Regions from separate parts of the Amycolatopsis mongoliensis genome, predicted to be linked through region 2. Evidence: riboswitches for the same ligand, from Rfam matches in the RefSeq annotation. Region 2 holds a riboswitch; the other holds the start of a gene.
What was found. Region 2 has a riboswitch for thiamine pyrophosphate ahead of thiO (glycine oxidase ThiO). Riboswitches for the same ligand answer to the same signal wherever they lie in the genome.
Positions count from the first base shown of each region.

Region 1: it holds a riboswitch for thiamine pyrophosphate, as region 2 does, so the genes downstream of both, QRX60_RS19225 (thiamine ABC transporter substrate-binding protein) here and thiO (glycine oxidase ThiO) in region 2, are expected to answer to the same signal.

Region 1 covers NZ_CP127295.1:3,930,657-3,945,719, forward strand. Annotated here, with positions in the region: gene QRX60_RS19200 (DNA-3-methyladenine glycosylase 2 family protein) at 1-263, opposite strand, end outside; partial or broken gene ychF (redox-regulated ATPase YchF) at 366-1,447, shown strand; gene QRX60_RS19210 (hypothetical protein) at 1,444-1,776, shown strand; gene QRX60_RS19215 (DUF1330 domain-containing protein) at 1,823-2,224, shown strand; gene QRX60_RS19220 (4a-hydroxytetrahydrobiopterin dehydratase) at 2,488-2,772, opposite strand; TPP riboswitch at 2,805-2,913, shown strand; gene QRX60_RS19225 (thiamine ABC transporter substrate-binding protein) at 2,937-3,986, shown strand; gene QRX60_RS19230 (ABC transporter permease) at 4,082-5,638, shown strand; gene QRX60_RS19235 (ABC transporter ATP-binding protein) at 5,638-6,657, shown strand; gene QRX60_RS19240 (ABC transporter permease) at 6,711-7,589, opposite strand; gene QRX60_RS19245 (ABC transporter ATP-binding protein) at 7,586-8,572, opposite strand; gene QRX60_RS19250 (LolA family protein) at 8,569-9,657, opposite strand; gene QRX60_RS19255 (response regulator transcription factor) at 9,806-10,522, shown strand; gene QRX60_RS19260 (sensor histidine kinase) at 10,519-11,838, shown strand; gene QRX60_RS19265 ((deoxy)nucleoside triphosphate pyrophosphohydrolase) at 12,003-12,401, shown strand; gene trpS (tryptophan--tRNA ligase) at 12,451-13,416, opposite strand; gene QRX60_RS19275 (YciI family protein) at 13,671-13,970, shown strand; gene QRX60_RS19280 (hypothetical protein) at 13,974-14,123, opposite strand; gene typA (translational GTPase TypA) at 14,316-15,063, shown strand, end outside.
Region 2 covers NZ_CP127295.1:3,222,211-3,237,273, reverse strand. Annotated here, with positions in the region: gene thiC (phosphomethylpyrimidine synthase ThiC) at 1-49, shown strand, start outside; gene thiD (bifunctional hydroxymethylpyrimidine kinase/phosphomethylpyrimidine kinase) at 46-852, shown strand; gene QRX60_RS15820 (winged helix-turn-helix transcriptional regulator) at 909-1,304, opposite strand; gene QRX60_RS15815 (NADP-dependent oxidoreductase) at 1,396-2,319, shown strand; gene QRX60_RS15810 (phosphatidylinositol-specific phospholipase C domain-containing protein) at 2,316-3,326, opposite strand; gene thiD (bifunctional hydroxymethylpyrimidine kinase/phosphomethylpyrimidine kinase) at 3,439-4,266, shown strand; gene QRX60_RS15800 (ion transporter) at 4,326-5,129, shown strand; gene QRX60_RS15795 (hypothetical protein) at 5,130-5,678, shown strand; gene QRX60_RS15790 (MarR family winged helix-turn-helix transcriptional regulator) at 5,675-6,106, opposite strand; gene thiG (thiazole synthase) at 6,205-6,963, opposite strand; gene thiS (sulfur carrier protein ThiS) at 6,965-7,165, opposite strand; gene thiO (glycine oxidase ThiO) at 7,165-8,241, opposite strand; TPP riboswitch at 8,236-8,341, opposite strand; gene thiE (thiamine phosphate synthase) at 8,475-9,134, shown strand; gene QRX60_RS15765 (hypothetical protein) at 9,191-9,931, opposite strand; gene QRX60_RS15760 (threonine ammonia-lyase) at 10,078-11,031, shown strand; gene QRX60_RS15755 (MFS transporter) at 11,129-12,655, opposite strand; gene QRX60_RS15750 (GntR family transcriptional regulator) at 12,695-13,450, opposite strand; gene QRX60_RS15745 (SIS domain-containing protein) at 13,599-14,645, shown strand; gene QRX60_RS15740 (N-acetylglucosamine kinase) at 14,642-15,063, shown strand, end outside.

The DNA.
Region 1 (15,063 bases), 710 kb from region 2:
ACGTTCCAGTCCGGCGAGCCCGGCACGGCGTCGGGCAGGCAGCGGCGGCAGGCGCGGAAGCCGTTGGCCTGCGCGGCCGCCGACGTCGGGAAGAAGCGGACGTTCTTCACCTTCGGCGTCGACGCCGGGCACGACGGACGGCAGTAGATGCCGGTGGTGCGCACGGCCATGATGAACTGGCCGTCGAAGCGCGAGTCGCGGGCGGTGACCACGCGGTAGCAGCGCTCGGCGTCCCGCCAGAGTGCGAGCGTTTCGGTGACCATGGATCCGAGCATGCCAGCAGGTCAGCGCCGTCGCTGGCGGAAATCCGACGCGGCGTTGGGCGCGTGGGCCGCGGTCGGGCGAGACACGTAGACTGCGGGGTCGTGAGCCTCACCCTCGGTATCGTCGGCCTGCCCAACGTCGGCAAGTCCACCCTGTTCAACGCGCTGACCCGCAACGACGTGCTCGCCGCGAACTACCCGTTCGCGACGATCGAGCCGAACGTCGGCGTCGTGCCGCTGCCGGACCCGCGGCTGGAGAAGCTGGCCGAGCTGCACAAGTCGGAGAAGATCGTGCCGGCTGTGGTGTCCTTTGTGGACATCGCGGGCATCGTGAAGGGCGCGTCCGAGGGTGCCGGGCTGGGCAACAAGTTCCTCGCGAACATCCGTGAGGCCAACGCGATCTGCCAGGTCATCCGCGTGTTCGACGACCCTGACGTGGTGCACGTCGACGGCCGGATCGACCCGTCGAGCGACATCGAGACGATCAACACCGAGCTGATCCTCGCCGACCTGCAGACGCTGGACAAGGCGCTGCCGCGGCTGGAGAAGGAAGCGCGGACGAAGAAGGAGAACAAGCCCGCGCTGGACAACGCGCAGAAGGCGAAGGAGATCCTCGACGCCGGGCGCACGCTCTTCCAGGCGCAGAAGGAGGTCGACTTCGACGCCCTCCGCGAACTGAGCCTGCTCACCACGAAGCCGTTCCTCTACGTCTTCAACGCCGACGAGTCGGTGCTCACCGACGAAGCCCGCCGCGAGGAGCTGACCAAGCTGGTCGCCCCGGCGGACGCGGTGTTCCTCGACGCGAAGGTCGAGGCGGAGCTGCTGGAGCTGGACGACGAGGAGTCGGTGCGCGAGCTGCTCGAGTCGGTCGGCCAGCCGGAGCCGGGCCTGTACTCCCTGGCTCGCGCGGGTTTTCACACGCTCGGCCTGCAGACGTACCTGACGGCGGGCCCGAAGGAGTCCCGCGCGTGGACGATCCCCAGGGCGCGACGGCCCCGCAGGCGGCGGGCGTGATCCACACGGACTTCGAGCGCGGCTTCATCAAGGCGGAGATCGTCTCGTTCGACGACCTGATGGCGGCCGGCTCGATGGCGGCGGCCCGGGCGGCGGGCAAGGTCCGCATGGAGGGCAAGGACTACATCATGGCCGACGGCGACGTGGTCGAGTTCCGCTTCAACGTGTGAGCCGTCCGCTGACGCCGGCCGAGCGGGAGGCGCTGACCTTCCTGCTCGACGGCGACTTCCCGGGCGCGGTCGAGCTTCGCGCCCAAGCGGGCACGGCGCGGGTCACCGGCCGGTGCGGCTGCGGGTGTCCGACGATCGACCTCGCCGTCGACGACGACCTGCCGGCGGCCCGGCTCGCCGGGCGAGTGGTCGTGGAGGCCGGTGCGCCGGACGGCGGGCTCATCGTGTTCGCCGATGACGGACGCTTGTCCGGGCTCGAATACTGGACCGTGAGCGACGAGGTGCCGGCCGGGTTCCCGCCGCCGGACCGGATCGAGCGGGCCGGGTAGCGAGAGCACCAGGCTCCGCACGAGCTGCTCTGTCACGCTCGAAGCCGTGACTGCCTATGTGATCTCCGAGGTCGAAATCCTCGACGAAGCCCAGGCTCAGCGCTACCGCGAACTCGCTCAAGCCTCGATCGAAGCCCACGGAGGCCGCTACCTCGCGAGAGGCGCGACACCGACCGTGCTCGAAGGAAGCTCCGAGCGGAAAGTGATCATCGTCGAGTTCCCGGACCGGGAGACCGCCGAACGCTGGTACCGCTCCGACGACTACGCCGCCGCGCTGAAGATCAGGGCGACGGCGCTCGAGCGGCGGCTACTGCTGGTCGATGGGGTCGGCTCAGCCGAGGAGACCCAGCAACGCGATCGCGATCAGCACCACCGCGGGGGCGAGGGTGTTGATCCAGGCGCGCTGGGCGGGGGTGAGGGTGGTGGTGCTGTTCATGGCGTTTCCTAGGGCCGAAACCGATGCTTCCGCCCTGCTCAGCGCGCTGATCATGGTCTTCGTTAGCGGCTGTGATCGAACTCACCGGCGGGGCTCAGCCGTCCGGGTGACGGCGCGAGCGGACCGTGAACCAGAGCACGCCCCCGGCCGCCGCCACCATCGTCGCGAATGCCGCCGTGCCCACCACGATCGCCTGGGTCATCTCGTCTCTCCTCCGTGAGTCGTTTACCGAGAGACGCCCAAACCGTGATTTCGTGCACTGTGAGTAGCCGGGGTCACAGTCCCGCGAGCACCGAGTCGATCTGCCCGGCCAGGTCGAAGTCCTTCGCCGTCAAACCGCCCGCCGAGTGCGTCGAAAGCCGGAACGTCAGCGTGCGCCAGCGGATGTCGATGTCCGGGTGGTGGTCGGCGGCCTCGGCCAGCACCGCGACGCGGTCCACCACCTCGATCGCCTGCGGGAAGCTCGCCAGCTCCACCTCGCGGGAGATCACCGCTCCGGAACGCGTCCAGCCCGTGCCCAGTCGTGCGTCGGCCTCGGAGTCGCTCAAGATTTCCGTCATGCCTCCATCGTCCTGCGTCCTGGACTACGCTGCACGGTTGCCACGGGAGTCCGGTCGAGCCGGGCTGAGAGGCGGGGTCACCCGCGACCGTTCGCACCTGACCGGATCATGCCGGCGAAGGGAGGGCTTCACCCTCCTCGTCCGGCGAAGTGCAGGAGGGGTAGATGAAAAGCAGGGCTGTGCGCGCCGCGACGGCCATCGCCGTCGTCAGCGCCGTCGCCGCGGGGTGCTCGCTGTCGAACGGTGACGGTGGCCCGCAGCAGACGCCCACCGTCACCCTCGTGACGCACGACTCCTTCCTGGCGCCGCAGGAGGTGCTCGACGCCTTCCAGAAGCAGTCGGGCATCAAGGTCTCCGTGCTCAAGCAGGGCGACGCCGGTTCGCTGACCAACAAGCTGGTGCTGACGAAGGCCAACCCGATCGGCGACGTCGCGTACGGCGTCGACTCGACCTTCGCCTCCCGCGCGCTCGCCGAGGGCGTCTTCGAGCCCTACACCAGCCCCGAGGCCGACCGCGGGCCGCAGCGCTACGCCGTCGACCCCGAGCACCGGCTCTCCGCGGTCGACGTCGGTGACGTCTGCGTCAACGTCGACACGAACTACTTCACGGCGAAGGGCATCCCGGCGCCGTCGTCGTACGAGGACCTCGCCGACCCGAAGTACAAGGACCTGCTGGTCGCCGAGGACCCGGCGACGGCGTCGCCCGGCCTGGCGTTCCTCCTCGGCACCATCGCGAAGTACGGCGAGGCCGGCTGGAAGGACTACTGGGCGAAGCTGAAGGCCAACGGGCTCAAGGTGGTCAGTGGCTGGGAAGAGGCCTACACCAAGGACTTCTCCGGCTCGTCCGGCAAGGGGCCGCGGCCGATCGTCGTCTCGTACGCGTCTTCGCCGGCCGCCGAGGTGGGCGACGACGGCAAGCCGCGCACCAAGGCGCTGCTCGACACCTGCTACCGGCAGGTCGAGTACGCCGGCGTGCTGGCGAACGGCAAGCAGGCCGAGAGTGCGCGCAAGGTCGTCGACTTCCTGCTCTCGCAGCAGTTCCAGGCGACGGTGGCGGCCAACATGTACGTCTACCCGGCGCGCCAGGGCGTCGACCTGCCCGCCGGCTGGGCCCAGGTCGCGCCGCTGCCGCAGAAGCCGCAGACGCTGCCCGCGGACCAGGTCCAGGCCGGACGCGAGAAGTGGATCGGCGAATGGCGCACGCTCGTGCAGTGACGTCCGGGACCCCGCCCCGGGCCGGGAGCCCTCGAAAAGCGCCGGTCCTGACCCCGCCGCGGACCGCTCGCGGGCTCGGCCTGGCGCTGCTCGGGCTGGCCCCGATCGGGTTCCTGGTGGTGTTCTTCGCCTGGCCGGTGCTGGCGATCGTCGGCCGCGGGTTCGCCGCGGGCGGGCTCGACACGGTCCTCGGCGACGCGCGGACCTGGCAGCTGGCCGGGTTCACGGTGGCGAGCGCGGCCGCGTCGACGCTGGTGGCGGTGGTCGCCGGGGTGCCGGTGGCGTTCCTGCTGGCCCGGGTGAAGCTGCCCGGCGTCGGCCTCGCGCGGACGCTGGTGCTCGTGCCGTTCGTGCTGCCGACCGTCGTCGTCGGGCTGGCGTTCCGGGCGCTCTGGCCGGACGGCGGCGTGCTGCCGATCGTGCTGGCCAACGCGTTCTTCAACGTCGCCGTCGTCGCGCGGACCGTCGCCGGGCTGTGGGCGCGGCTGGATTCGCGCACGACCGACGCCGCCCGCGCGCTGGGCGCGTCGCCGTGGCGGGCGTTCCGCTCGGTGACGCTGCCGGCGCTGGCGCCCGCGATCGCTTCCGCCGCGGCCGTCGTGTTCCTGTTCTGCGCCACCAGTTTCGGGGTCGTGCTGATCCTCGGCGGGGCCCGGTACCGGACCCTGGAGACCGAGATCTACCTGCGGACCGTCGACCTGCTCGACCTCTCCGGTGCGGCGGCACTCTCGCTGATCCAGTTCGCGGCCGTGGTCGCCGCGCTGGTGCTCGGCGGGCTGGCGCGGCGGCGCAAGGACGGCGCGCGGATCGGGTCCGGCAGTGCGCGGCGTCCCCGCGGCGGCGAGTGGTGGGTTGCCGGTGCGGCAGGTGTCGTGCTGGCCTTGCTGCTGACGCCGATCGTCGCGCTGCTCGCCGAATCGGTGTCCGCTCCGGATGGCTGGAGCTTCGCTGGTTATCGAGCGTTGACGGGCACCGGTGAGAGGGGCGCGCTGCAGGTCTCGGGCTGGGACGCCGCGCTCAACTCGCTGAAGGTCGCCGTCGACGCGACGCTGCTCGCGATGGTCGTCGGCGTGCTCGCGTCCGTGGTGCTGGTGGCGCTGCGGCGCTCGCCCGCGAAGTCCGCGCGCGGGCTCGGCGAGACGATGGACGCCGTGCTGATGCTGCCGCTCGGGGTGTCCGCGGTGACCGTCGGGTTCGGCTACCTGGTGACGCTCGACGCGCTGCCCGGCGACCTCCGGACGTCGCCGTACCTGGTGCCGCTGGCCCAGGCGCTGGTGATCATCCCGCTCATCGTCCGGATGGTGCTGCCGGTGCTGCGCTCGGTCGACGTCCGGCTGCGGCAGGCCGCGTCGACGCTCGGCGCGAGCCCGCTGCGGGTGTGGCGGGAGATCGACCTGCCGCTGACGCTGCGGCCGCTGGTGGCGGCCGCCGGGTTCGGGTTCGTCGTGGCGCTCGGCGAGTTCGGCGCGACGAGCTTCCTCGCCCGGCCGACGGCGCCCACGCTGCCGGTGGCGGTCGCGACGCTGATGGGGCGCCCGGGGGAGCTGAACAACCAGATGGCGTACGCCGCGTGCGCGCTGCTGATGCTCGTGACGGTGCTGGCGGTCGCGCTGATCGACCGGCTCGGACGCGGCCGGGTGGGGGAGTTCTGATGGCGTTGTCGGTGCGGGACCTGACCGTCCACTACGGATCGTTCGCGGCGGTGCGCGACGTCCGCCTGGACATCGCCGACGGCGAGGTGCTGGCGCTGCTCGGCCCGTCGGGGTCGGGGAAGTCGACGCTGCTGCGCGCGATCACCGGCCTCGAGCCGTCGGCGCGCGGGTCGGTGAGCTGGGACGGCGACGACCTCGGTGCGGTGCCGGTGCACCGGCGCGGGTTCGGGCTGGTGTTCCAGGACGGCCAGCTGTTCGGCCACCGCGACGTCGCCGCGAACATCGCGTTCGGCCTGCGCATGCACGGCGTGCCGCGGTCTTCTTGGGCACCCCGGGTCGCCGAGCTGCTGGCGCTGGTGGGTCTCACCGGCTTCGAAAAGCGCCGGGTGACGGAGTTGTCGGGCGGCCAGGCCCAGCGGGTGGCGCTGGCCCGTGCGCTGGCGCCGAAGCCGCGGCTGCTGCTGCTCGACGAGCCACTGTCCGGTTTGGACGCCGGGTTGCGCGAGCAGCTGGCGATCGACCTGGCGGACCTGTTGCGGCGCAGCAAGATCACGGCACTGCTGGTGACGCACGACCAGGAGGAGGCGTTCACGCTGGCCGACCGGGTCGCGGTGCTCGACGCTGGCGAGGTCCGCCAGGAGGGTGCGGTCCGGCGCGTGTGGCGCAACCCGGCGGACGACGACGTGGCCCGCTTCCTCGGCGTGACGACGTTCGTGGACGGCGTCGTGGCGGGCGGAGTGGTGCACACGGCGCTGGGTGACGTCGCGCTCCCGGACGCCGACGACGGCCCGGTGCGGCTCGGCCTGCGCCCGCACGCGCTGCGGGTGGCGGACTCCGGAGCGAGTGGGGAAGTGGTGGCGGCGGTCCACCGCCGCGAGCACGTCCGGCTCGTGGTCAAGCTGGCGGAGTCCACTGTGGACGCGGTCGCCCCGGCGGCCTCGGACCTGCGGGCGGGCGACTCCGTGCGACTGGAACTGGACCCGGACGGCGTCGCGCTGGTCGGCCCCGCAAGTCCGTGAATGTCGCATTGAGGGACTTCAAGTCCCTCAATGCGACATTCACGGACTTGGTCTCAGCCGTCGCGGGTGGACAGCCGGGCGTAGGCCAGCGAGAGGCCGATCACGATGTAGCACGCCGCCCGCAGGGCGCCTTCGCCCAGCATCTGGCCGCCCATCGGGTCCTGCAGCACCTCAGCCGGGGCTACCGACCAGTTCTGCGTCAGCAGGAACGGGTGCAGCCAGTCCAGCGAGGTCAGGAACCCGAGGATCGTGAACACGATGTCGGCCGCCAGGACCGACGCCACCACCAGCATCGGGTGCTCGGTCCAGCTGGAGATCGCCAGCGCCACCGCGCCGACCGCCCACAGCTGGAGCACCACCCAGCCCGCCATCAGCAGGATCCGGGCCAGCGCGCCGCCCAGCGACAGCGTCGTGCCCGAGAGCGTGAACAGCGAGTCCGTGCCGTTGATGATCAGCCCGGTCACCACGCCGGTCACGCACATCGCCAGCACCGAGACCACCGACACCGTCGCGACGCCGAACGCCTTGACCGCCAGCAGGCGGCCCCGCCCGACCGGCGCGATCAGCCAGCCGCGCAGCGTGCCGTGTGCCGTCTCGCCCGCGATCGCGTCCGCGCCGGCCATGGCCGAGGCCAGCGGCAGGAGCAGCGCCAGCGACATCACGACCGCCGCGATCGGCAGGACGAACGCGTTGTTCACCGCGGACGCCAGCAGCGCACCGCCGCCGTTGTCCGGGCCGCCGCCACCCGCCGGGCTTTCGGACACCAGCGTCAGGCCGATGCCGATGACGATCGGGATCAGCGCCAGGAGCCCGAGCACGGCCAGGGTGCGCGGCCGGCGGAAGATCCAGCGCAGCTCCGCGGCCAGCAGCCGGGTCAGCGGCACCGTGTCGTGGCCCGTGCGGGCCGCCGGTGCTTCGAGGACGGCGGTCATCCCGATCCCTCCACAGTGGACTCCGTCAGCCGGGCGAACAGGTCTTCCAGCCCGGTGCGGGCCCGCGTCGCCTCGTGGACCGCGACCCCCGCGCCCACCAGGACCTGCAGCACCCGCGGCGCTTCCGTCGCCGTGAGGTCGGCGCGGACGCCGTCCGGCGTGAGCCGGGCGCCGATCCGGTTCTCCCGCAGCACCTCCACCGCCCGTTCCGCGTCCGGCGTGCGGACCAGCAGGGCCGCGTTCCCGGACTCCAGCAGCTCGGCCAGCTCGCCCTGCGCGACGACGTTCCCGGCCTGCAGCACGGCGACGTGCGTGCACGTCGCCTCCACCTCGGCCAGCAGGTGCGACGACACGAGCACGGTGACCCCGGCGGCGTGCAGCTCGGCCACGATCCTGCGGATCTCCCTGGTACCCGCAGGATCGAGGCCGTTGGTCGGCTCGTCGAGCACCACCATCTTCCGCGGCACGAGCAACGCTGAAGCGAGCCCGAGCCGCTGCTTCATGCCGAGCGAATAACCCTTGTACCGCCGGCGCGCGGCGACGGTCAGCCCGACGCGCTCGAGCGCCGAGTCGACGGCTCCCGGGATCCCGGCCGACGTCAGCTGCGGTTCAGCCGCGGCGAAGCGCAGCAGGTTGTCGCGGCCGGACAGGAACGGGTGGAAGCCCGGTCCCTCGACCAGCGCGCCGACGTCCGGCAGCGCGTGCGCGGCGGCGTCCGGCATCGGGCGGCCGAGCAGCTCGACCTCACCCTCGGTCGGCCGGACCAGGCCGAGCAGCATCCGGATGGTGGTCGTCTTGCCCGAGCCGTTCGGCCCGAGCATCCCCACGACCGCGCCCTCCGGGATGTCGAGGTCGACGTGGTCCACCGCGACGGTGCTGCCGTAGACCTTGCGCAGCCCCCGGGTGCGCGCGGCCAGGGGAACCGCCGGAGCGGACGCCTCCGAAGAGACGTCCGCTCCGGACTCGACTGCAGTGCTGGTCACTTCTGGCCCAGCGCTTCGTAGAGGACCTGCTCCGGCACCGCACCGGCGGCGAACCGCCCGTCGTCGGTCAGCACCGCGGTGCCCACCTTCGTGGTGACGAGGTAGCCGCTGCCCCAGGCGCCGCTGACCTTCTTGGCGAACCGCTCGAGCAGCGCCTTCGGGTCGGCGTTGGCCTTGCGGTCACCGGAGGCCTTGGGCGCCGCGTTCAGCGCATCCGCCGGCACCTTGCCGGTGACGACGGTGTCCCAGCCGTCGCCGACGATCTTGGTGTCCTGCTTCGCCTGCTCGGCGAGCGCCTTGTCCTTCTGGTCGACCGCCGGCGTCTTCTCCTGCACCTTGGCGCCCTTCGGCGGGGTGAAGGTGAAGAGGTCGGCCGGCTGCTGGGTGAACTCGATCTCGCTGAACGCGACCTCGAGCGCCGGCGTCGACGTGCCGTTGCTGAGCACCGACACCCGCAGCGGCATCCGCGTCTGCGAGTCGACCGCGACGCGGATCTCGCGCAGCAGAGTCCGCTCGCTCGGCTTCGGCGTCAGGACCAGCTCGTAGGCCGGGCGGTCGGCGACGGTCGCGGTGCCGTCGACCGACACCGTGCTGCTCTCGCGGACCTTCGCCAGCAGCTCGGTGCTCGCGGCGACCGGGTCGGGCGTCTTCTCACTGCCCGCGCCCTTCTGCTTGGCCACGTCGGCCGGGATGGTCACCTTCGTCGCGGTGTTCGTCTTGGAGCTGTAGTCCCAGACGGTCGTGCCGTCGTGGACGACGGTCTCCTGGCTGGCGCCCTGCGTGGCGGCCAGGCGGCTCTTGCCGGCGCCGTCGCTGAAGATGTGCGCCGAGTCGATGTTCAGCGCCGACGCCCCCGGCAGCGCGTTGCCCACCGAGGGCAGCCCCAGGTCGTTGCTGATCTTGACCGTGCCGTCGAACGCGCCCGGCTTCGCCTTCAGCACCGACTGCACCAGGTCCTCGGCGCTCACCTGCGGCAGCGCCGGCTTGTCGTCGGCGCTGGCCGGCATCGCGATGAACGCGAGCCCGCCCGCACCGAGCGCGGTGCCGACGACCGCGGCGGTGATGCCCTTCGTCTTCGGTTTCATGCAGCTCTCCCTGTGGTGTTCCCGGACTCGAGTGTGCCCGGCTCCCTGACACCGACGCTTCCCTCTCGAGGCTGAGATACCCCTGAAGGTTCTCCCTCTCCGGCTGAGATCGCGCTGAGAGCTGACGCGCGACCTGCGCAAACCGGCCATGATGAACCTCGTGAAACCTCGGGTGCTGGTGGTCGACGACGAACCGGGCGTGCGGAAGGCGCTGCAACGCGGGCTGCGCGCGGAGGGGATGGACGTGGTCACCGCCGCGGACGGCCCCACCGGGCTGCAGCTGGCGAGCACCGGCTCGTTCGACGTCGTGCTGCTCGACATCATGCTGCCGGGCCTGTCCGGCTACCGCGTGCTGGAGCGGCTGCGCAAGGACGGCGTCGCGACGCCGGTGCTGCTCGTCTCGGCCAAGGACGGCGAGATCGACCAGGCCGACGGCCTCGACCTCGGGGCCGACGGCTACCTCGTCAAGCCGTTCTCCTTCGTCGTGCTGGTCGCGCAGGTCCGCGCGACCCTGCGCCGCGCCGGGCCGGAGGCCGGCCGGGGGACGCTGCGCCTCGGCGCGCTGGAGGTCGACCGCGGGCTGCGGCAGGTGCACTGGAACGGCGAGGAGGTCGCGCTGAGCCCGCGCGAGTTCGCGCTGCTCGAGGTGCTCGTCGGCCGGGCCGGCACGGTCGTCACGAAGGACGAGCTGCTGCGCGCGGTCTGGGGCGAGGAGCAGGCCGTGACGCGCAACCTCGTCGAGGTGTACGTCGGGTACGTGCGGCGCAAGCTCGACGCAGTCGGCGCCGGCGCGTTGCTGCGGACCGTGCGCGGGCACGGCTACCTGGCCTCCGACGCGCAGCTCGACGAGGTCATCACCCCGTGATCTCGTGGTGGCGGGGCCGCTCCCTGCAGGTCCGGATCACCGTCCTGGCCGTGACGATCACCCTGGCCTGCCTGCTCGGGCTGGCCGCGCTGGCGGCGGCGAAGCTGTCGCCGCTGCTCATCGACTCGGTCGACCGAGAGCTGTCCGGTGCCCTCGGCCCGGCGGGCGCCGAGGTGAGCGCCGGGCGGCCGCTGTCCGGCGCGGCGCCGGTGACGCTGCGCGTGCTCGACATCGCCGGCATGCCGCTGGACGGGGGCCCGCCCGCCGGGCTCTCTCCTGCGGACGTTTCGACGCTCAAGGCCGGGCAGCCGGTCCAGCGCGACGGCGCGCGGTACCTGGGCACGGTCGTCAGCGCGCCGGACGGGTCGCAGCGGCTGGTCGTCGCCGGGGCCGGCCTGGTCGGGTTCTCCGCCGCGGTGCACTACGGCGGCGTGTGGCTGGTGGTCGTCGCGTCGGTCGGGGCGCTGGTGGCGGGGCTGGCGACGTGGCTGGTGGTGCGGCTGTCCCTGCGGCCGGTGGCGCGCATGCGGGGCTCGGTGCGCGCGCTGCCGCCGGGGGCGCGGCTCGCGCTGCCGGACTCGCACGACGAGCTGCGCGCGCTGGCGGAGGAGTTCAACGCGCTGCTGGAGCGGCAGGAGCAGGCCAGCGACCGGCTCCGGCGCTTCACCGGCGACGCGGCCCACGAGCTGCGGTCGCCGGTCGCGTCCATCCGGGTGCAGGCCGAGGTCGCGGTGACGAACCCGGATCCGGAGCTGGCCCAGGAGACGCTGTCGGACATCTTGACGGAGGCCGAGCGGCTGTCGTCGCTGCTGGACGGGCTGCTGTCGCTGGCCCGGTCGGACGCGGGGGAAGTGCCGCCCGCCGCGCCGGTCGAGCTGGTCAGCGAGGTGCGCGCGGCGGTGGCGAGGCTCCCGGCGGGGGCGCCGGAGACGCGGGTGAGCAACGCGGTCCCGCAGGCCTGGGCGTCGGCCGCGCACGCCGAGGTGGAGCTGGTGCTGGACAACCTGCTGCGCAACGCGTGCCGCTACGCGCACGGCGAGATCGTGGTGTCGGTGCTGGCGTCGCGGTCGTCGGTCCGGGTGGTGGTCGACGACGACGGCCCGGGCATCGCGCCGGAGCACCGCGAGAAGGTGTTCGACCGGTTCTACCGGATCGCGGACGACCGGGCGCGGTCGTCGGGCGGGACGGGGCTGGGGCTGGCGATGGTGGCGGAGACGGTCCGGCGCCGCGGGGGCCGGGTCCAGGTGGGCGAGTCCCCGGACGGCGGCGCGCGGTTCGTGGTGGTCTGGCGCGCGGCCGCGGGAGAGGCCGGTTGAGGGCTTGCACCGGGCCGGGGAAAGCGCCCCAAGGTGGCCTTGGTTGCGTTCAACGCACCGAAGGCCGCCTTGGGTGCGTCGAGCGCACCGAAGGCCACATTGGGGCGCTTGCCGAAGCTGCGTGGTGCGGCCGCCGGAGGGGCTTCCGGGTAGATTCCGGGGCTGTGAACGGTGTGATCGTGGGTGCCGCCCTCGTGCGCGACGGCAAGTTGCTCGCCCAGCAGCGGGCCTGGCCGCCGGGGCACGCGGGGCAGTGGGAGCTGCCGGGAGGGCGGGTCGAGGAAGGCGAGTCCGAGGCCTTCGCCCTGGCCCGCGAGTGCAGCGAAGAGCTCGACGTCGTCATCGAGGTCGGGGCGCGCGTCGGGGAAGACGTCCCGCTGCCCGGCGACAAGGTCCTGCGCATCTACGCCGCGAAGCTCGTTTCGCCCGGTGAAGAACCGCGCGCGGTGGAGCACCTCGCGGTCCGATGGCTCGGGCCCGACGACCTCGACGACGTCGACTGGCTGCCCGCCGACCGCCTGCTGCTGCCCGCCTTCCGCGACCTCCTCGACCAAGAGCCGTGAATGTCGCATTGAGGGACTTCAAGTCCCTCAATGCGACATTCACGGCTCTTCAACAGGCGCCGATCATCCGCAACGCCGCGTCGAGCCGGTGCGAGCCGCGCTCCCGCGCGCGTTCCGCACCCGCCTTGCGGACCCGGTTGAGCTCCGCGACGTCGTCGAGCAGCGTCGACGCGCGTTCGCGCAGCGGGCGCAGCTCCTCGATCACGGCGTCGGCGACGGCGTCCTTCACCGCTCCGTACGAGGAGAACTCCTCCGCCAGGTCGGCCGGCGCGCCACCCCGGCAGGCGGCCAGGATCTCCAGCAGGTTCGCCATCCCCGGGCGGGTGTCCGGGGCGTGCACCGGCACCGTCCCGCCGTCGGTGACCGCGCGGCGGATCTTGCGGCGGATCTGGTCGGGCTCGTCGAGCGCGAACACCACGCCCACCGCGTCGCGCGCCGACTTCGACATCTTGCGCGTCGGGTCGGCGAGGTCCTTGACGCGTGCTCCCGCCGGCGGGAGCACCGCCCGCGGGATGGTGAACACGTCGCCGTAGGTGCCGTTGAACCGCTTGGCCAGCGTGCGCGTCAGCTCGACGTGCTGGCGCTGGTCCTCGCCGACCGGCACCTCGTCCGCGCCCTGCAGCAGGATGTCCGCGGCCATCAGCGCCGGGTAGGTCAGCAGCGACAGCCGCACCCCGGCCTGGCCCTTGGACTTCTCCTTGAACTGGATCATCCGCGCCGCCTCGCCGTAGTTGCAGGTGCACTCCAGGACCCAGGTCAGCGCGCCCAGCTCGCGGGCCAGGTCGGACTGGACGAACACCCGCTCGGGATCGATCCCGGCGGCGATCAGCACGGCGAGCTGCTCGCTCGCCAAGGATCGGAGTTTCGCCGGGTTGTGCGGGGTCGTCATGCCGTGCAGGTCGGCGACGAAGTAGAGGTCCTCCGCGCCACCTTCACGAGCCCAGCGGCGCACGGCACCGAGGTAGTTGCCGAGGTGGACGTGACCCGACGGCGTGATCCCGGACAGCTTGCTCATGTGTCTTCCTTCCGAGGGGGACCACCCCGGAGAAGGCACGAAAAAGGCCGCCCGTCCGGGGCGGCCGCTGGTTTCAGCGCAGGTTCGAAGGGCCGCCGGAGGGCGGCCACCACTGTGCTGTCTGCGCGTGCATACGGCGACTATAGCGGACCGCACGCGGCCGGAGCGGGGGTTTCGCCCGATCCGTCACCTCTTCGCATCGACGCGCCGTGCGAGGGGTGTGGTGGCCGCCCGGCGGAGTTACCTTCATAACCATGTATGTCGTCCTGCTGAACTACACGGCCCCCATCGAGGAGATCGACTACGCCCTCCCCGACCACGTCGAATGGCTGACCAAGCAGTACGAGCACGGTTACTTCCTGGCGTCCGGGCGGCGGAAACCGCGGGTCGGCGGGGTCATCATCACGCGGCCGATGAACCGCGGGAAGCTGGACGCCATCCTGGCGTCGGACCCGTTCTCGGTGAAGCACCTCGCGCAGTACGAGGTGATCGAGTTCTCGCCGACGAAGACCGCGCCGGAGCTGCGGGAGCTCAACGAGGCGGTGGCGCGCTGAGAGCTAGGCGGCGAGGTCCAGCTTCGCCTTCTTGAGGGCCAGCACCGGGCACTTCTTGCAGCGTGGTTTCGACCGGCAGCACTTCTTCTTGACCTTGCCGGCCTTCATCAGCTTGCGCACGACCTTCCTCGGGTCGGCCGGCTTCTTGCCCACGCGCACGCTCCTCGGATCGGCGACCTTCACCGGGTTTCCACGTTAGGTCAGCCTAACCGTCATGGGGGCGTGGGGCCGCTCACAATGGGGTGGCAGGTATCCTGGGTGAGGTCCGCGTGTGACCAGAGCCGGTCACAGGATGCCTGACGGGCTTACGCGGCCACCCACCCTTTGAAGTTCAGGAGTCTTCGCGTGCCCGCAGCCAGCGCTACCGTCGAAACCGGCCGGCCGACCGGTAAGACCCGGCCCGACCTGCGCAACGTCGCGATCGTCGCCCACGTCGACCACGGCAAGACGACCCTCGTCGACGCGATGCTGCGCCAGTCCGGCGCCTTCGCCGAGCGGGCCGAGCTCGTGGACCGGGTGATGGACTCGGGCGAGCTCGAGCGCGAAAAGGGCATCACGATCCTGGCGAAGAACACCTCGATCCACCGCCAGACGCCCGAGGGGTCCGTGACGATCAACGTCATCGACACCCCCGGCCACGCCGACTTCGGCGGCGAGGTCGAGCGCGGCCTGGCCATGGTCGACGGCGTCGTCCTGCTGGTCGACGCCAGCGAGGGCCCGCTCCCGCAGACCCGCTTCGTGCTGCGCAAGACCCTCGAAGCCGGCCTGCCGGTGATCCTGCTGGTCAACAAGACCGACCGCCCCGACGCCCGGATCGCCGAGGTCGTCGAGGAGACCCACGACCTGCTGCTCGAGCTGGCCAGCGACATCGAGGACGCCGACCACGACGCGATCCTCGACCTGCCGGTCGTCTACGCCTCCGCGCGTGCCGGCAAGGCGAGCCTGGAGCAGCCCGCCGATGGGGAGATCCCCGAGAGCGAGAACCTCGACCCGCTGTTCGACACCCTGCTCCGGCACGTGCCGCCGCCCGCCGCCGACCTCGACGCCCCGCTGCAGGCGCTGGTCACCAACCTCGACGCGTCGAACTTCCTCG
Region 2 (15,063 bases):
GTTCACCGAGTCCGGTGGCCAGGTCTACCTACCCGTGGTGCAGCCGTGACTCCGCCGACCGCCCTCACCATCGCCGGGTCCGACTCCGGCGGTGGTGCGGGCATCCAGGCGGACCTGCGCACGTTCTTCGCCAACGGGGTGCACGGGCTCGTCGCGCTGACCGCGGTCACCGTGCAGAACTCGTTGGGCGTACAGGGTTTCACGGAGATCCCGGCGGACGTCGTCACCGCGCAGATCAAGGCGGTGGCGTCCGACATGGGTGTCGACGCGGCGAAGACGGGCATGCTGGCGACGGCCGAGATCATCCGCGCGGTCGCGAAGACCCTCGACGAGATCGGCATGGACTTCCCGCTGGTGGTCGACCCGGTGGCGGCGTCGATGACGGGCCACGCCCTGCTGCGGGAGGACGCCCTGGAGGCGATCCGCACGGAGCTGTTCCCGCGCGCGACGCTGATCACGCCGAACCTGGACGAAGTCCGTCTGCTGACCGGCATTTCCGTCGTCGACACGGCGTCCCAGCGCGAAGCGGCCGAGGCGTTGCTGGCCTTCGGCTCCCGCTGGGTCCTCGTCAAGGGCGGCCACATGCAGGGCACAGCCGACTGCGTGGACCTGCTCACGGATGGCAGTTCGTACGTCGCCTTGAGCGGCCCGAGGTACGAGACGGACAACACCCACGGCGGCGGCGACACGATGGCATCGGCAATCACGTCGTCGCTGGCGAAGGGCGCTTCGGTCCCGGACGCGGTGGCGGCGGGCAAGAAGTTCATCGAGCGCTGCGTCGCGGAGTCCTACCCGCTCGGCGCCGGCGTCGGCCCGGTCTCCCCGTTCTGGGTCCTGCCGCCGCCGTCGTGAGTGGTTAGGGCGGTTAGAACCGCCCTAACCACTCACGACCAGCCGCGGCAGACTCGCTAGCGGACCGGCTGCAGCTCCCGGCCGTCGTACTCCCGCCGCGCCGAGCGGATGCGGTCGAAGTTCGCCTGCGACCACGTGCTCAACGCCACCAGGTGCGCCCCGACCTCCGCGCCCATGTCCGTCAGCGCGTACTCCACCGTCGGGGGCGTTGTCGGGTACACCGTGCGCGTCAGGAAGCCGTCGCGTTCCAGCTGCCGGAGGTTCTGGGTCAGCATCTTCTGGCTGATGCCGTCGACCGCGCGGCGCAGCTCGCCGAAGCGGTGCGGGCCGCGGGCCAGCGCGCCCAGCACCAAGGCCGTCCACTTGTTGGCCAGCAGGTCCAGCACCTCCCGGCACGGGCAGCTGCGAAGGTAGATGTCCCAGGGTCCGTCCTGGTCACAGGTGGTTTCCATCAGGTACCTACTTTACCGATAAGTGCCTTCTAGCGAAAAGTGACGAACACTCCGAGTATAGGGACCGACCCCGGAACGAAGGAGTGGAGCAATGCGCATCGTGACCCAGGAGACCCTCGGCGGGCCGGAGGTGCTCCGCGTCACCGAAGCACCGCGCCCCGAACCCGGGCCCACGGAGGTCCTGGTGCGGGTGAAGGCCGCGGGGATCAACCCGGTCGACTGGAAGGTGCGGACCGGCGGCGGGTTCCTCGGCGAGCCGCCGTTCACCATCGGCTGGGACGTCGCCGGGATCGTCGAAGAAACCGGCTTCGGTGCCACCGGCGTCCGGGAGGGCGACGAAGTCCTCGGGATGCCCTGGTTCCCGCGCCCGGCCAACGCCTACGCGGAGTACGTCACCGCGCCCTCGCGGCACTTCGTGCGCAAGCCGGCCGGCCTGTCGTTCGCCGAGGCCGCCGCGCTGCCGCTGGCCGGGCTCACCGCCTGGCAGGGACTGGTGGACGTGGGAAACGTCCAAAAGGGACAACGCGTGTTCGTCGACGCCGCCGCGGGCGGGGTCGGCCACCTCGCCGTGCAGATCGCCAAGGCGCGCGGCGCGCACGTCATCGGCACGGCCAGCGCCGGCAAGCACGGCTTCCTGCGCGAGCTCGGGGTCGACGAGCCGGTCGACTACCACGACCCCGAAGCCACGACGTCCGATGTGGACGTCTACTTCGGACTCGTCGGCGAGGAGAGCGACCTGCGCTGGCTCCCCGCGATCAAGCCGGGAGGCCTGCTGATCGCCGTGCCCAGCGGGGTCGCCGACCGCGTCGAAAAGGCCGCTGCGGAAAGGAAAGTACGCACGGAACGGATCCTCGTCGAGCCGGACCGTGGCGGGCTGACCGGCCTCGTCGAGTTGATCGAAGCCGGTCAGCTGAAGGTCCGCGTCGAGCAGACCTTCCCGTTGGAAGACGCCGCCAAGGCGCACGAGCTGGGTGAGTCCGGGCGGGTGTCCGGGAAGCTCGTGCTGACCGTCTAACCCCGGGCGAGCACCTGGGGCAGCACCGTCGTGAGCCCGGTCCAGTCCGAAGTGACCACCGACGCGTGCTGCTTCGCGAGGTCGGCGACGCGCTGGTTGGCCTGGTCGACCGTCGGGTTGTGCGCGTCGATCGCGGGCGCGACGTTCTGACCGTCGGTCATCACGAGGTAGTAGTGGTTGGCGTCGTACCACCACGGCCCGGTCTGCGTCACCCACGCGTTCGCGTCGCCGTCGAACACGACGAACCACGGCTTGAGGTCGGCGGTGTACTTGTCCCGCGGGTCACCGCCGGCCGCGCCGTGCACGGTCGGGAAGATGTTCGCGTCGCCGAGCTTGCCGGCGTTCTTGAGCCCGACCAGGTACCGCGCGTACTCGACGTCGGTGTGCAGCGTGTCGGTCGGGTTCCCCTCCTCGACGGTGCCCGGGATGATCTCGGTGATCACCCGGCCCCGCAACGCGTCCACGGACGGCCAGTTGTCCGCTTTGGAGGCGTCGTCGAGCGTGGCGTAGCTCCCGAGCAGCTCGGCCGGGCGGAAGGCGACGCTGCCGAGGTGCGAGCGGAACGTCGCGTCCAGCTCGTCCGGGCCCATGCCCGTGTTGTCCGAGAAGCCCGTCTTCATCTCCAGCTTGAGCGTGATCGGCGTGTGCCCGGGGTGGGCGGCCAGCCAGATCCGGATGTCGTCGAGGCAGTACTCGAGGTTCTTGTTCTTGCCGCCGGTGTACAGCTGCGCCGCCGAGGTGGCCGCGACGCAGTTGTTGCTGTTCCCCAACGGGTTCGAGTGGCTGACCTTCCACTCGTGGGTGAAGAAGTCCGGCCAGACGTCGAGCTCGATCAGCGACGAGCCGGCGTCGAGCGCCCTGGCCAGGTAGTCGTAGGCCGCCGGGTCGTAGGTGTTGTGCACGCCGACCGTGGTGACGTGGGAGAGCTTCGGGCCGTCCGCGTTCGCGGCCGTCGCCCCGGAGAGCACGAGCGCCGCCGTGAGGAATGCCACCGAGAAGAGCTTCATTCAGGCTCCTTCGCCCCATGAACTGGTGAGTAGCCCACACAATGTGCCACCGTGGTGGACTGTTGATGAAGCAAAAGCGGCCGATTGGCCTAGACCAGAAGTCGGGAAGACCATGACGACGAGCCCTCCCTCCGCGCTCACCATCGCGGGGTCGGACTCCGGCGGCGCCGCCGGCCTGCAGGCGGACCTGCGCACGTTCCTGACCTGCGGCGTGCACGGCCTGGTCGCGGTCACCGCCGTCACCGTGCAGAACACCCTCGGCGTGCACGACCGCGCCGACCTGCCGCCGCACATCGTGGCCGGGCAGATCGAGGCGGTCGCGGCGGACATGGGCGTCGGCGCGGCCAAAACGGGCATGCTGGCGTCGGCCGAGATCATCCACGCCGTCGCCGCCGCGTGCGACCGGGCCGGGATCGGCCGCGACGAGGAAATCCCGTTCGTCGTCGACCCGGTCGCGGCGTCGATGCACGGCCACCCGCTGTTCGACGACGCCGGCCTGCACGCCCTGCGCGACGAGCTGCTCCCCCGCGCGACGGTGCTCACCCCGAACCTGGACGAGGTCCGGCTCCTCACCGGCATGACCGTCAAGGACCGCGAAGGCATGCACACCGCGGCCGTGGTGCTCCACCGGATGGGCCCTCGCTACGTCCTCGTGAAGAGCGGCCACCTGCAGGCCGACCCGGAGTGCGTGGACCTGCTGTTCGACGGGTCGACGTTCGTGGAGCTGCCCGGACAGCGCTACGCGACGCCGCACACGCACGGCGCGGGCGACACGATGGCCTCGGCGCTGACGGCGGGCCTGGCCAAGGGGATGTCCGTGGTGGAGGCGGCGCGGTACGGCAAGTGGTTCGTCTCCCACGCCGTCGAGCACGCCTACCCGATGGGCGCCAAGGTCGGCCCGGTCTCCGCCTTCTGGCGGCTGGCACCCGAGGAGCGCTGAGTACCGGCCCGGTTACCATCCCTGCGTTTACTTTTCCTTGAACTGAGCGGGGGACGGCCTTGACCGGGCGCGAGCGGGTGGCGAAGGTCCTCGAGGACCGCCGCTTCCAGAACTTCATCATCGCCGTGATCGTCTTCAACGCGACCACGCTCGGCATGGAGACGTCGACGTCCTTGATGGACGGGTTCGGCGGGCTCCTGCACACCCTCGACCACATCGCGCTGGGCATCTTCGTCGCCGAGCTGCTCGCGAAGTTCTACGCCTACCGCGGCGGCTTCTTCCGCGACAACTGGAACGTCTTCGACCTGCTGGTCGTCGGCATCGCGGTGATCCCGGCGACCGGGCCGTTCGCCGTCCTGCGGTCGTTGCGCGTGCTGCGGGTCCTGCGGCTGATCTCGGTCGTGCCGTCGATGCGCAAGGTCGTCTCCGGGCTGCTCGCGGCGATCCCCGGCATGGCGTCGATCGCCGCGCTGCTCGCGCTGATCATCTTCGTCGCGGGAGTCATGGCGACAAAGCTGTTCGGCGTCATCTCGCCGGAGAACTTCGGCGACCTCGGCACGTCGCTGTTCACGCTGTTCCAGGTGATGACCGGCGAAGCGTGGCCGGACATCGCGAAGGAGATCATGGTCCAGGCGCCGATGGCGTGGATCTTCTTCGTCGTGTACATCCTGGTGTCGAGCTTCGCGGTGCTGAACCTCTTCATCGCCGTCGTGGTCAGCGGCATGGAGGACGAGCTGCGCCAGGACATCCGCGAGGAAGAGGCGAAGCAGGCCGAAACCCAGGCCGCCGCGAACCAGGAGATCCTGGACGAGCTTCGTGCGCTTCGCGCGGAGCTGGCCGAACTGCGACAGAAGGCGGCTTAGATGCCCGTACGCCCCGCCGTCGTTCTCGCGTTCCTGGCCGTCGTCCTCGCCGGTTGCGGGCCGGAATCGGCGTCCACGGGGCGCCCCTCGGCCGACGCCATCATCGGCACCGTCGAGGGCTTCGCCGGCAAGGACGCCGACGTTTCCCACATCAACGTACTGAGGAAGCAGGCGAAGAACGGCGACGTCAGCGTCGTCGACCTGGTCATCGCCTGCAAACCCGGAACTCGCGACTGCCTGCTGGTGGCACCCGACGGCGCGGGGTACCCGAGTTTGGCGGACTTCGTCGACGACACGAAGCTGCTCGAACCGGGCGACACGATTTCCGGCGCCGCCGGCATTCCCGCCCATCCGGTGGCCCGGCAGTCCGAGACGGTCGTCAAGAGCGACCCGGACGTCTCCGCGTGGACCGCCGTGGGTGTGGTCGTGGCCGGCCTGGTGGTGGCGGCCCTCGTCGTCATCGCCGTGGTTTGGCTGATCAGGCGGCCACGCAGGCGCCGCGAGGGCAACCGCCTGCTGACCGAATGGGACTTGCCGCCGGAGGACTAACCCTCGTCGGCGATCAGCGCTTCGAGCGCCGGGAGCGCCGTCGTCAGGGCTTCGCGGTGCTCGGGCGACAGGCGGTCGAGGCGCCGGTTCAGCTCCTGCACCCGCGTCGACCGGACGCCGGAGACGAGCCGCTCGCCCTCTTCGGTCGCCTTCGCCAGCCACGCCCGGCGGTCGACCGGGTCGGACTCACGGCTGACGTACCCGGCCTCGACCAGGGACGCGATGATCCGCGACATGGTCGCCGCGGCGACGCCCTCCTTCGCGGCGAGGTCGCCGAGGCGCAGCTGGCCGGAGATGACCAGCGTCGCGAGGGCCGAGATGGCGCCGTGGCCCGGGCCGGGCACACCGGCCTGCCGCAGTGACCGGGACAGCCTGCCGACGGCGAGGTACAACCTGCCCGAGACGTCCTGGACCGATGTGCTCGTCACGGCTGGCTCCTTCTTGCCTCACGCGTGCGCGGGTGCGCCGGAAAGTGCCGTCAACCTTACGGGTTCGCAGTGCGCGTTCGGCGTTAAGCCACCCGGGTTCACCGGGGTGGGCTCGACGCCTGCGCCCAGAACCGCTGCGGCACGCGCCCCGCGCCGCGGGCCAAGTGACCGGCGACGACGGCCGAACGCATCGCCGAAGCCATCCGTTCGGGGTCCGTCGCCCGGGTGACCGCCGTGGACAGGAGGACGGCGTCACAGCCGAGCTCCATCGCCAGCGTCGCGTCGGACGCCGTGCCGATTCCGGCGTCCAGGATCACCGGCACGCCCGCCCGCGAAACGATCAGCTCGATGTTGTGCGGATTCCGGATGCCGAGGCCGGTGCCGATCGGCGCGCCCAGCGGCATGACGGCGGCGCAGCCGGCCTCCTCCAGGCGCAGCGCGAGCACCGGGTCGTCGTTCGTGTAGGCGAACACGGTGAACCCGTCGGCGGCCAGCCGTTCGGCGGCGTCGAGGGTTTCGATCGGGTCCGGGAGCAGCGTCCGGTCGTCGGCGTGCACCTCGAGCTTGATCAGATCGGTACCGAGTGCCTCCCGCGCGAGCTGCGCGGTGAGCACGGCCTCGGCGGCTGTGCGGCAGCCCGCGGTGTTCGGCAGCAGCTCGATGCCGAGCCTGCTCAGGAGTTCCAGGACGCCGGAGCCGCCTTCGGCGTCGGCGCGGCGCATGGCGACGGTCGTCAGCTCGGTGCCGGACGCGACGAGCGCGCGTTCGAGCACGGCGAGGTTCGCCGCGCCGCCGGTGCCGATGATCAGCCGGGACGTCAGCTTGCAGGTGCCGATGACCAGTGGTTCTTCGTCCATTTCAGCCTCCTTGGACGGCGGTGAGCACGTCGACGCCCGCGCCCTTGGGCACGGCGGTGGTGGACCAGTCGCCGCGGCGGACGACGACGCCGTCGACCGCGACGGCGATGCCGGGCCGCTGCCCGCCGGACGCGTCGAGGACGTCGGCGACGGTCGCGCCGTCCGGGAACTCCGTCCACTTGCCGTTGAGCTTGATCTCCATCACACGTGCTCCTTCTGGTGCAGGCGGGCGGGCGAAGCCGCTTCGACGCCTTCGGGCGGCTTCTCGCCCTCGAGCCAGGCGACCACGGCGTCCGCGGTCACGGGGGCCATCAGCAGGCCGTTGCGGTGGTGGCCGGTGGCGGCGAAGACGCCGTCGTCGAGGACACCGACGTACGGGAGCACGTCGCGGCTGCCGGCTCGCAGGCCCGCAGCGGTCTCGACGAGCTCGTACTCGGTGATCGCGGGGAAGACGCGTTCGGCGCCCTCGATCAGCTCGCGGACGCCACGGGCGGTGACGGCCTGGTCGAAGCCCGCCTCGTACTGCGTCGCGCCCAGCACGAGCTCCTGGTCGCCGCGCGGGACGAGGTAGATCGGCCGGCCCTCGACGACGGCCCGGACCGTGTGCGCCGGCGGCGGCAGGCAGCCGCGGCGGGGTTTCAGGCGCAGGATCTCGCCCTTGAGCGGCCGCACGGCGTCCGCGAGCTGCGGGTGCAGCCGCCCGGTCCAGGCGCCGGCGGCGAGCACGACGGCGTCGGCGTCCGGGATGCGTTCGACGCGTTCGCGGACGAACCGGACGTCTCGCTTCTGACAGGCCGCGTAGAGGGCGTTGAGCAGTTTGCGGTTGTCCACGGCCAGGTCGCCGGGCACGTGGAGTCCACTTCGGACGGATCCGACGCCGGGTTCGAGCCGCTTGGCCTCCCGGCCGGTGAGGCGTTCGGCCGCGCGGCCGATCGCGTGCAGGTGACCGGCGAGGATGTCGAGGTGACCGGCGTCGGCGCTGTCGAACGCGACGACGAGCGTGCCGTGCCCGGCCAGGCCGGGGTCGATGCCTTCCCGGGTGAGGTCGCTCGCGAAGCCGGGCCAGCGGCGCAGCGACTCCTCGCCCAGGGTGAGGACGTCCTCCTCGCCCGGCCAGGCCTCGGTGACCGGGGCGAGCATGCCGCCGGCCAGCCAGGACGCGCCGCCGCGGACGGGTTCAGGGTCGTAGAGGGTGACTTCGCGGCCGGTTCGTGCCGCTCGCCAGGCCGCGGACAGGCCGATCACGCCGCCGCCGACGACGGCCAAGGTGTTCGTCATGGGAATCACGCTCCCTGCGCCGGCATGACCCGGATCAGGTTCCACGGTCGGAGCGGCAGCTCCCTCTCAGCCCGTCCCTCGGGCTCCCGTGCGGACGCGTCCACCCTACTGTGCCGTTAGCTGATAATCCAACCGCAGTCACGGCCGGATGGCTTTCGCGGCAACGTCACGTACCGCTCGACGGCCGGCCTGCTTTTGGTCGGATCAGCAACGCGCGGGGTACGGTCGCCGCTATGCCCGCCCTCTCCGGTGACAAGATCCGCGCCCGGCTCGACGCCGCGCGCCTGTACCTGTGCACCGACGCCCGCACGGACCGCGGCGACCTGGCCGCATTTGCCGACGCGGCCTTGGCCGGCGGCGTCGACATCATCCAGCTGCGCGACAAGACCGGCGCCTTGGAAGCCGCGGGAGAGATCGCGGCGCTGGAGGTGCTGGCCGAGGCGTGCGCGCGGCACGGAGCACTGCTGTCGGTGAACGACCGGGCGGACGTGGCGCTCGCGGTGGGTGCGGACGTCCTCCACTTGGGCCAGGACGACATCCCGGTGCCGCTGGCCCGCCGCATCCTCGGCGACGACGTGGTGATCGGCCGCTCGACGCACTCTCTTGACCAGGCTCTCGCGGCGGCTTCGGAGCCGGGGGTGGACTACTTCTGCACGGGCCCGTGCTGGCCGACCCCGACGAAGCCCGGCCGGTCGGCGCCGGGGTTGGATCTGGTGCGTGCCGTCACTGCTTCGGCCGTCTCACGGCCGTGGTTCGCGATCGGCGGCATCGACGGGTCGCGGCTCCCGGAGGTCCTCGACGCGGGGGCCTCGCGGATCGTGGTGGTCCGGGCGATCACCGAGGCCGAGGACCCCGAGGCCGCTGCCCGGGACCTGCGCGCCCCCCTGTCCTGAAGTCCGTGAAGGACTCCTTACCGGCTCTTATGGCCGGTAAGGAGTCCTTCACGGCTTTACGGGGTCGGGGTGGCAGCCGCGCCCTGGCTGGTCGGCGGGGCCGCCGACGTCGTCGGCTGCTGGGCCGTCGTGCTCGGTGTCGTCGGTGTGGTCGTCGGGGATCCCGTCGAGGTCGTCGGCGGGGCGGTCGTCTCCGTGGTCGTCGACGGGGTGTTCGTCGGCGACTCCTGGGTGTCGTTCGTGCTGCTGGTCGAAGGCGTTGTCGACGGCGTCGTGTCCGGGTGGCCACCGCCGCTGCCGAAGATCTTGCCGATGCTCGATCCCGTGCCGCCGCCGATCTGGGTGCCCGTCGCCGACTCGAACCCGACTATCGCCAGGATCGCCACCGCGAACGCCGCCACGCTTGTGCCGATGATCAACGGCCAGCGCAGCTTCCGCAGCCGCGAGGGCGCTTCCGGGTCTTCCCCGGGCTTGGGCAGCTGGACCGTCGGCTGCTCGGCCAGCGCCACCTCCGCGCCGGCTCCGGTCCCCCCGCGCCGGCGGATGCCGGACGCCGCCAGCTGGCGCGCCTTGAGCGCCGCCGCACGGGTGCGCTGCAGCGAGCGCAGGTAGAGCTCGCCGCCGACCGTCGTGATCACACTCGCCACGCCCGCGCCGGCGACGGTCCCGGCCACGCCGAGTGTCGACCCCAGCAGCGCAGCCGTCACCGCCGCCAGCGCCGCCGCCATCACCTGCGCGATGCGCAGACCCGACTTTTCTTCCTTCGCTTCGGAAGCCGCTGCGTTCTCCTTGCTCATGATCCCGATCCGGTAGTAAGTCTTCTCCCGTGTCCAACGTGTAGGGCGCGCGAGGAACTCCCCGCGTTGCCGCGACGTGAGAAGGACCACTCTGACTGTCCATAATAGACAGTGCTGTTCGAACATTTTCTTGACATACTCGGCACATGGAACTGGTGACGATCTCTGACATCGAGGCCGCCGCGAAGCGCGTCCAAGGTGTCGCCGTGCGCACGCCCCTGTTGCTCCAGACGTGGGATCCCCGCGGAACCCTGTGGCTCAAACCCGAAAGCCTGCAACCGGTCGGCGCGTTCAAGGTGCGCGGGGCGTTCAACGCGATCGGCGCCCTCGACGAGGAGCGGCGCTCCCGCGGCGTCATCGCCTACTCGAGCGGCAACCACGCGCAGGCGGTCGCCTACGCCGCGCAGCAGTACGGCGTGCCCGCGGTGATCGTCGTGCCGGACGTCGCGCCGCGGATCAAGGTCGAAGCCACCCGCGCGTACGGCGCGGAGGTGATCGAGGTGCCCATCGGCGAACACGAGGGGAAAGCGCGCGAACTGGCCGCCGAACGCGGGCTGACCCTCGTCCCGCCCTACGACGACGCGGCCATCATCGCCGGGCAGGGCACCGCGGGCCTCGAGATCGCCGAAGACCTCCCCGACGTCGAGGTCGTGCTGGTGCCCGTCAGCGGCGGCGGGCTGGCCTCCGGCGTCGGCACCGCGATCAAGGCGCGCTGCCCGCGGGCGAAGGTCATCGGCGTCGAGCCGGCGCTGGCCGGCGACACGGCGGAGGGGCTGCGCCTGGGCCGCCAGGTCGACTGGCCGCAGGCCGACCGCGCCCGGACGATCGCCGACGGCCTGCGCGCCCAGCCGTCCGAGCTGACCTTCGCGCACCTGAAGCAGGTCGTCGACGCCATGGTCACGGTCTCCGAGGACGAGATCCGCGAGGCCATGCGCACGCTCGCCCGGAAGGCCCGGCTGGTCGCCGAGCCCAGCGGCGCGGTGGCGACGGCGGCGTACCTGTTCCACGCCGGCGAGCTGCCGGCCGGGCGCACGGTCGCCCTCGTCTCGGGCGGCAACGCCGACCCGGCGCTGTTCGCCGAGATCCTCGCGGCGGGCTGAGCGGGCCCCGAGCGCCCCAATGTGGCGTTCGGTGCGTCAGACGCACCCAATGTGGCGTTCGGTGCGTGGGACGCAACCAACGCCACATTGGGGCGCTTTACGAGCCGGCCACCGGGGAGCCGCCGCGGACGTGCGTCGGCGGGCCCTCGACGCCGCAGTGGAAGCACTCGCCCAGGTGGGGGCACTCGTCCGCGTCCGGGGACCGCGGCTCGGACGGCGGCGCGAGAACGCCGTTGTGGATGCCCAGCGCGATCAGGCCGCCGGCGATCGCCAGCGCGGCGCAGATGATCAGCGCCGTCCGCCAGCCCGCGGTGAGCGCCACCGGGTCGGCGTACGCCTCGCCGGTCAGGCCGGCCGCCGCGGGCAGCACCGCCACCGCCAGGAGGCCCCCCGAGCGCGCGATCGCGTTGTTGACGCCGGAGGCGACGCCGGCGAAGCGGTCCGGGGCCGCGGCGAGCACCGTCGCGGTCACCGGGGCCACGACCGTCGCCAGGCCGAGCCCGAACACGACGACCGCGGGCAGCACCGTGCCGAGATAGGACGCGCCGGGTGCGATGCGCAGCATCAGCAGCATCCCGATGCCGACGACGATCGGGCCGATCACCAGCTGCGCGCGCGGGCCGATGCGCTGGGCCAGCGCGCCCGACCGCCCCGACAGCAGCAGCATGATCACCGTGAGTGGCAGCCCGGCCAGGCCGGACGCCGTCGGCGAGTAGTGCAGCGACACCTGCAGCTGCATGACCAGCAGCATCATCACGCCGCCGAGCGCCGCGTACATGGCGAAGGTCAGCGCGTTGGCCAGGGTGAACGTCCGGTCGCGGAACAGCGACGGCGGCACCAGCGGCTCGGCCGAGCGGCGCTGGACGGCGACGAACGCGGCCAGTCCGGCGATCCCCAGCAGGCCCGCGACCAGCACGATCGGGTCGCCGATGCCGCGCGCCGGCGCCTCCACCAGCGCGCCGGTGACCCCGGCGAGGCCGATCGCGCCGAGCGCGGCGGCGCCGAAGTCCGGGTGCCCGGTCGCCTCCGGGTCGCGGGACTCGGGGACGAACTTCCGGGCCATCAGCACGACGGCGACCGCGATCGGGACGTTGATGAGGAACGCGAGCCGCCACGACCAGACCTGGACGAGGAAGCCGCCGAGCAGTGGCCCGGCGGCCGCCGCGATGCCGCCGAGGCCGGACCAGGCGCCGATCGCGCGGGCGCGGGCGTCGTGCGCGAAGGACGACTGGAGGATCGCGAGCGATCCGGGTGTCAGCAGCGCGCCGCCGATGCCCTGCAGGATCCGCATCGCGACCAGCATCTCGGTGGACCCGGCGGCGGCGCACAGCCCGGACGCGACGCCGAACCAGACGACGCCGATGAGGTACATGCGGCGCCGGCCGTACCGGTCGCCGAGCGAGCCGGCGACCAGGATGAGCGCGGCGAGCGCCAGCAGGTAGCCGTCGAGGATCCACTGGAGCCCGGCGACGGAGGCGTTCAGCTCGGCGCCGATGCGGGGCAGGGCGACGTTGACGATGGTGCCGTCGAGCATCGCCATGCCCGATCCGAGGATGGTGGTGGCCAGTACGCCGCGCGCGGCGTGGGTGCCCCACCGGATCCCGATGTCCTCAGTGGCTGTCACCCCGCCACTCCACCGCGTGCGGTGATCGCCGTCAACAGCTCACGGCAGCAGCGTGGTGACGAACTTGTACCGGTCGCCGCGGTAGACGGAGCGGGCGTACTCGACCGGCTTGCCGTCCGTGGCGAACGAGTGCCGGGTCAGCCGGAGCACCGGCATGCCGACGTCGGCGCCGAGCATCTCCGCCTCTTCCGGGCCGGCGAGCGACGTCTCGATCGACTCTTCGGCGCGTTCCAGTTCCACTCCGTAGTACTCGCGTAGAACGGCGTACAACGAACCGCCCGCCGAGACGTGCTTGCGCAGCCCGCGGAATCGGCCCGCCGGCAGGTGCGAAGTCTCCAGCGCCATCGGCTGCGAGTCCGCGAGTCGAAGACGTCGAAGGCGAAGAATTTTCGCACCAGTGCGGATTCCGAGCAGTTTCGCGAGATCGCCCTCGGCCGGGAGCTCCTCGAGCTCCAGCAGCTTCGACGACGGCTTCAGGCCTTGGCGCCGCATGTCCTCGGTGTAGGAGGACAACTGCAGCCGCTGCGCGAGCTTCGGCTCGGCCGCGAAGGTGCCTTTGCCCTGCACACGGTGCAGGCGGCCCTCGGCGGTGAGGTCGGCCAGCGCCTGGCGCACGGTGGTGCGGGAGACCGTGAACTCCCCGGCGAGCGCGCGTTCGGTCGGGATCGGCGACCCGGGCGGCAGCACGTCCAAGAGGTCGAGGAGGTGCTGTTTCAGCGCCCAGTACTTGGGCTCGCGCTGCCCGCGCATCCCGGCGATGACGCCCGCCTCGCCCGTGGTGGTGGTCTCCAACATGCCCGACTCCCTATGTCTTCCCTCATTGCGCGCCACGTCCCCGTAAGAAACGTACCCTTTTCCCCAAACGCGCCGCCCCACTAACATTGGTCTAGACCTGACCGACGCCGCCTGAGTCCGGTACATAATGCCGGAGGTGGAGAGGAAAATGATGACCGAACAACGGCCCGGCGAGCACATGGCCGCGGAGATCGCCCAGCAGCCGGACGTCCTGGCGGGACTGGTCGAGCGTCAGGCGGAAATCGCCGGGGTGGCGGAAAAGATCTCACAACGCCCCCCGCGCTTCGCTTTGCTCGCCGCGCGTGGATCGAGTGACCACGCAGCGTTGTATGCGAAGTACCTGATCGAGGTACTTCTCGGCCTTCCGGCTGGTCTTGTCTCCCCGTCCACGGCGACGCTGTACGGCGCGCGGCCCGATCTGCGGGACGTGCTGTTCGTCACGGTCAGCCAGAGCGGCGGCTCGCCCGACCTGATCGAGGTCACCGAAACGGCGCGCCGCCAGGGCGCGCTGACGGTGTCCGTCACCAACACGCCGGACTCGCCGCTGCGCGCGGTGTCCGAGCTGGGGGTCGACATCGGCGCGGGCGTCGAGAAGGCCGTCGCCGCGACCAAGACGTACTCGGCGACGCTGATGGCGCTCTACCTGCTGATCGACGCGGTGCGCGGCGGCAAGGCGGCCGACGCCGAGAAGATCGGCGAGCTGGCGCAGCAGACCCTCGACGGTGCCGCCGAGGGCGTCCAGCGCGCGGTCGACCGGTACCGCTTCGTGGACCGGGTCCTCACCACCGGCCGCGGCTACTCCTACGCGACCGCGCTCGAAGGTTCGCTCAAGCTCGCCGAGACCAGCTACCTCGCCGCCCGCGCGTACAGCGGCGCGGACCTGCTGCACGGCCCGGTCGCGGCGGTGAACGGCGAGACCGCCGTGCTCGCGGTGACCAGCAAGGGGCAGGGCGGCCAGGCGATGCACGAGGTCCTCGACGCCGTCGGCAAGCGCGGCGCGGACGTGCTCGCGGTCGGCTCGGCCGCCTCGGAGATGCCGGCGGCGCTGCGCATCGACGTCGCGCCCACGGTCGAGGAGCTCGCGCCGATCCTCGAGATCCTGCCCATCCAGCGGATCGCGCTCGGCCTGTCGCTCGCCCGCGGCGGCGACCCGGACAGCCCGCGCGGCCTGCTGAAGGTGACCAAGACGAGGTGAGCTACGCGGTAGGCGTCGACGCCGGCGGCACGTCGACCAGGGCTGCCCTGGTCGACGCCGCCGGCGCGGTCCTGGGCACCGGGCGCGGCGAAGGTGCCAATCCGAACGCGCACGCGCCCGAGGTCGCCGCGGGCCGGATCGCCGACGCGATCACCCAGGCGCTCGGCCCGCGCGATCCGGCCGGCGTGCGGGCGTGCGTCGTCGGCATGGCCGGGGTCAGCAAGCTGAGCGACCCGGCGGTGGCCGCGGTGTTCGACGCGGCGTGGGCGCGGATCGGGCTCACCGGCGTCGTCCGGGTCGTGGCCGACGCCGAAGTGGCGTACGCGTCCGCGACCTCGGCGCCGGACGGGACCGTGCTCGTCGCCGGCACCGGTTCCATCGCGGGCCGGATCCGCAAGCGCCGGCTGGCCGGCACCGC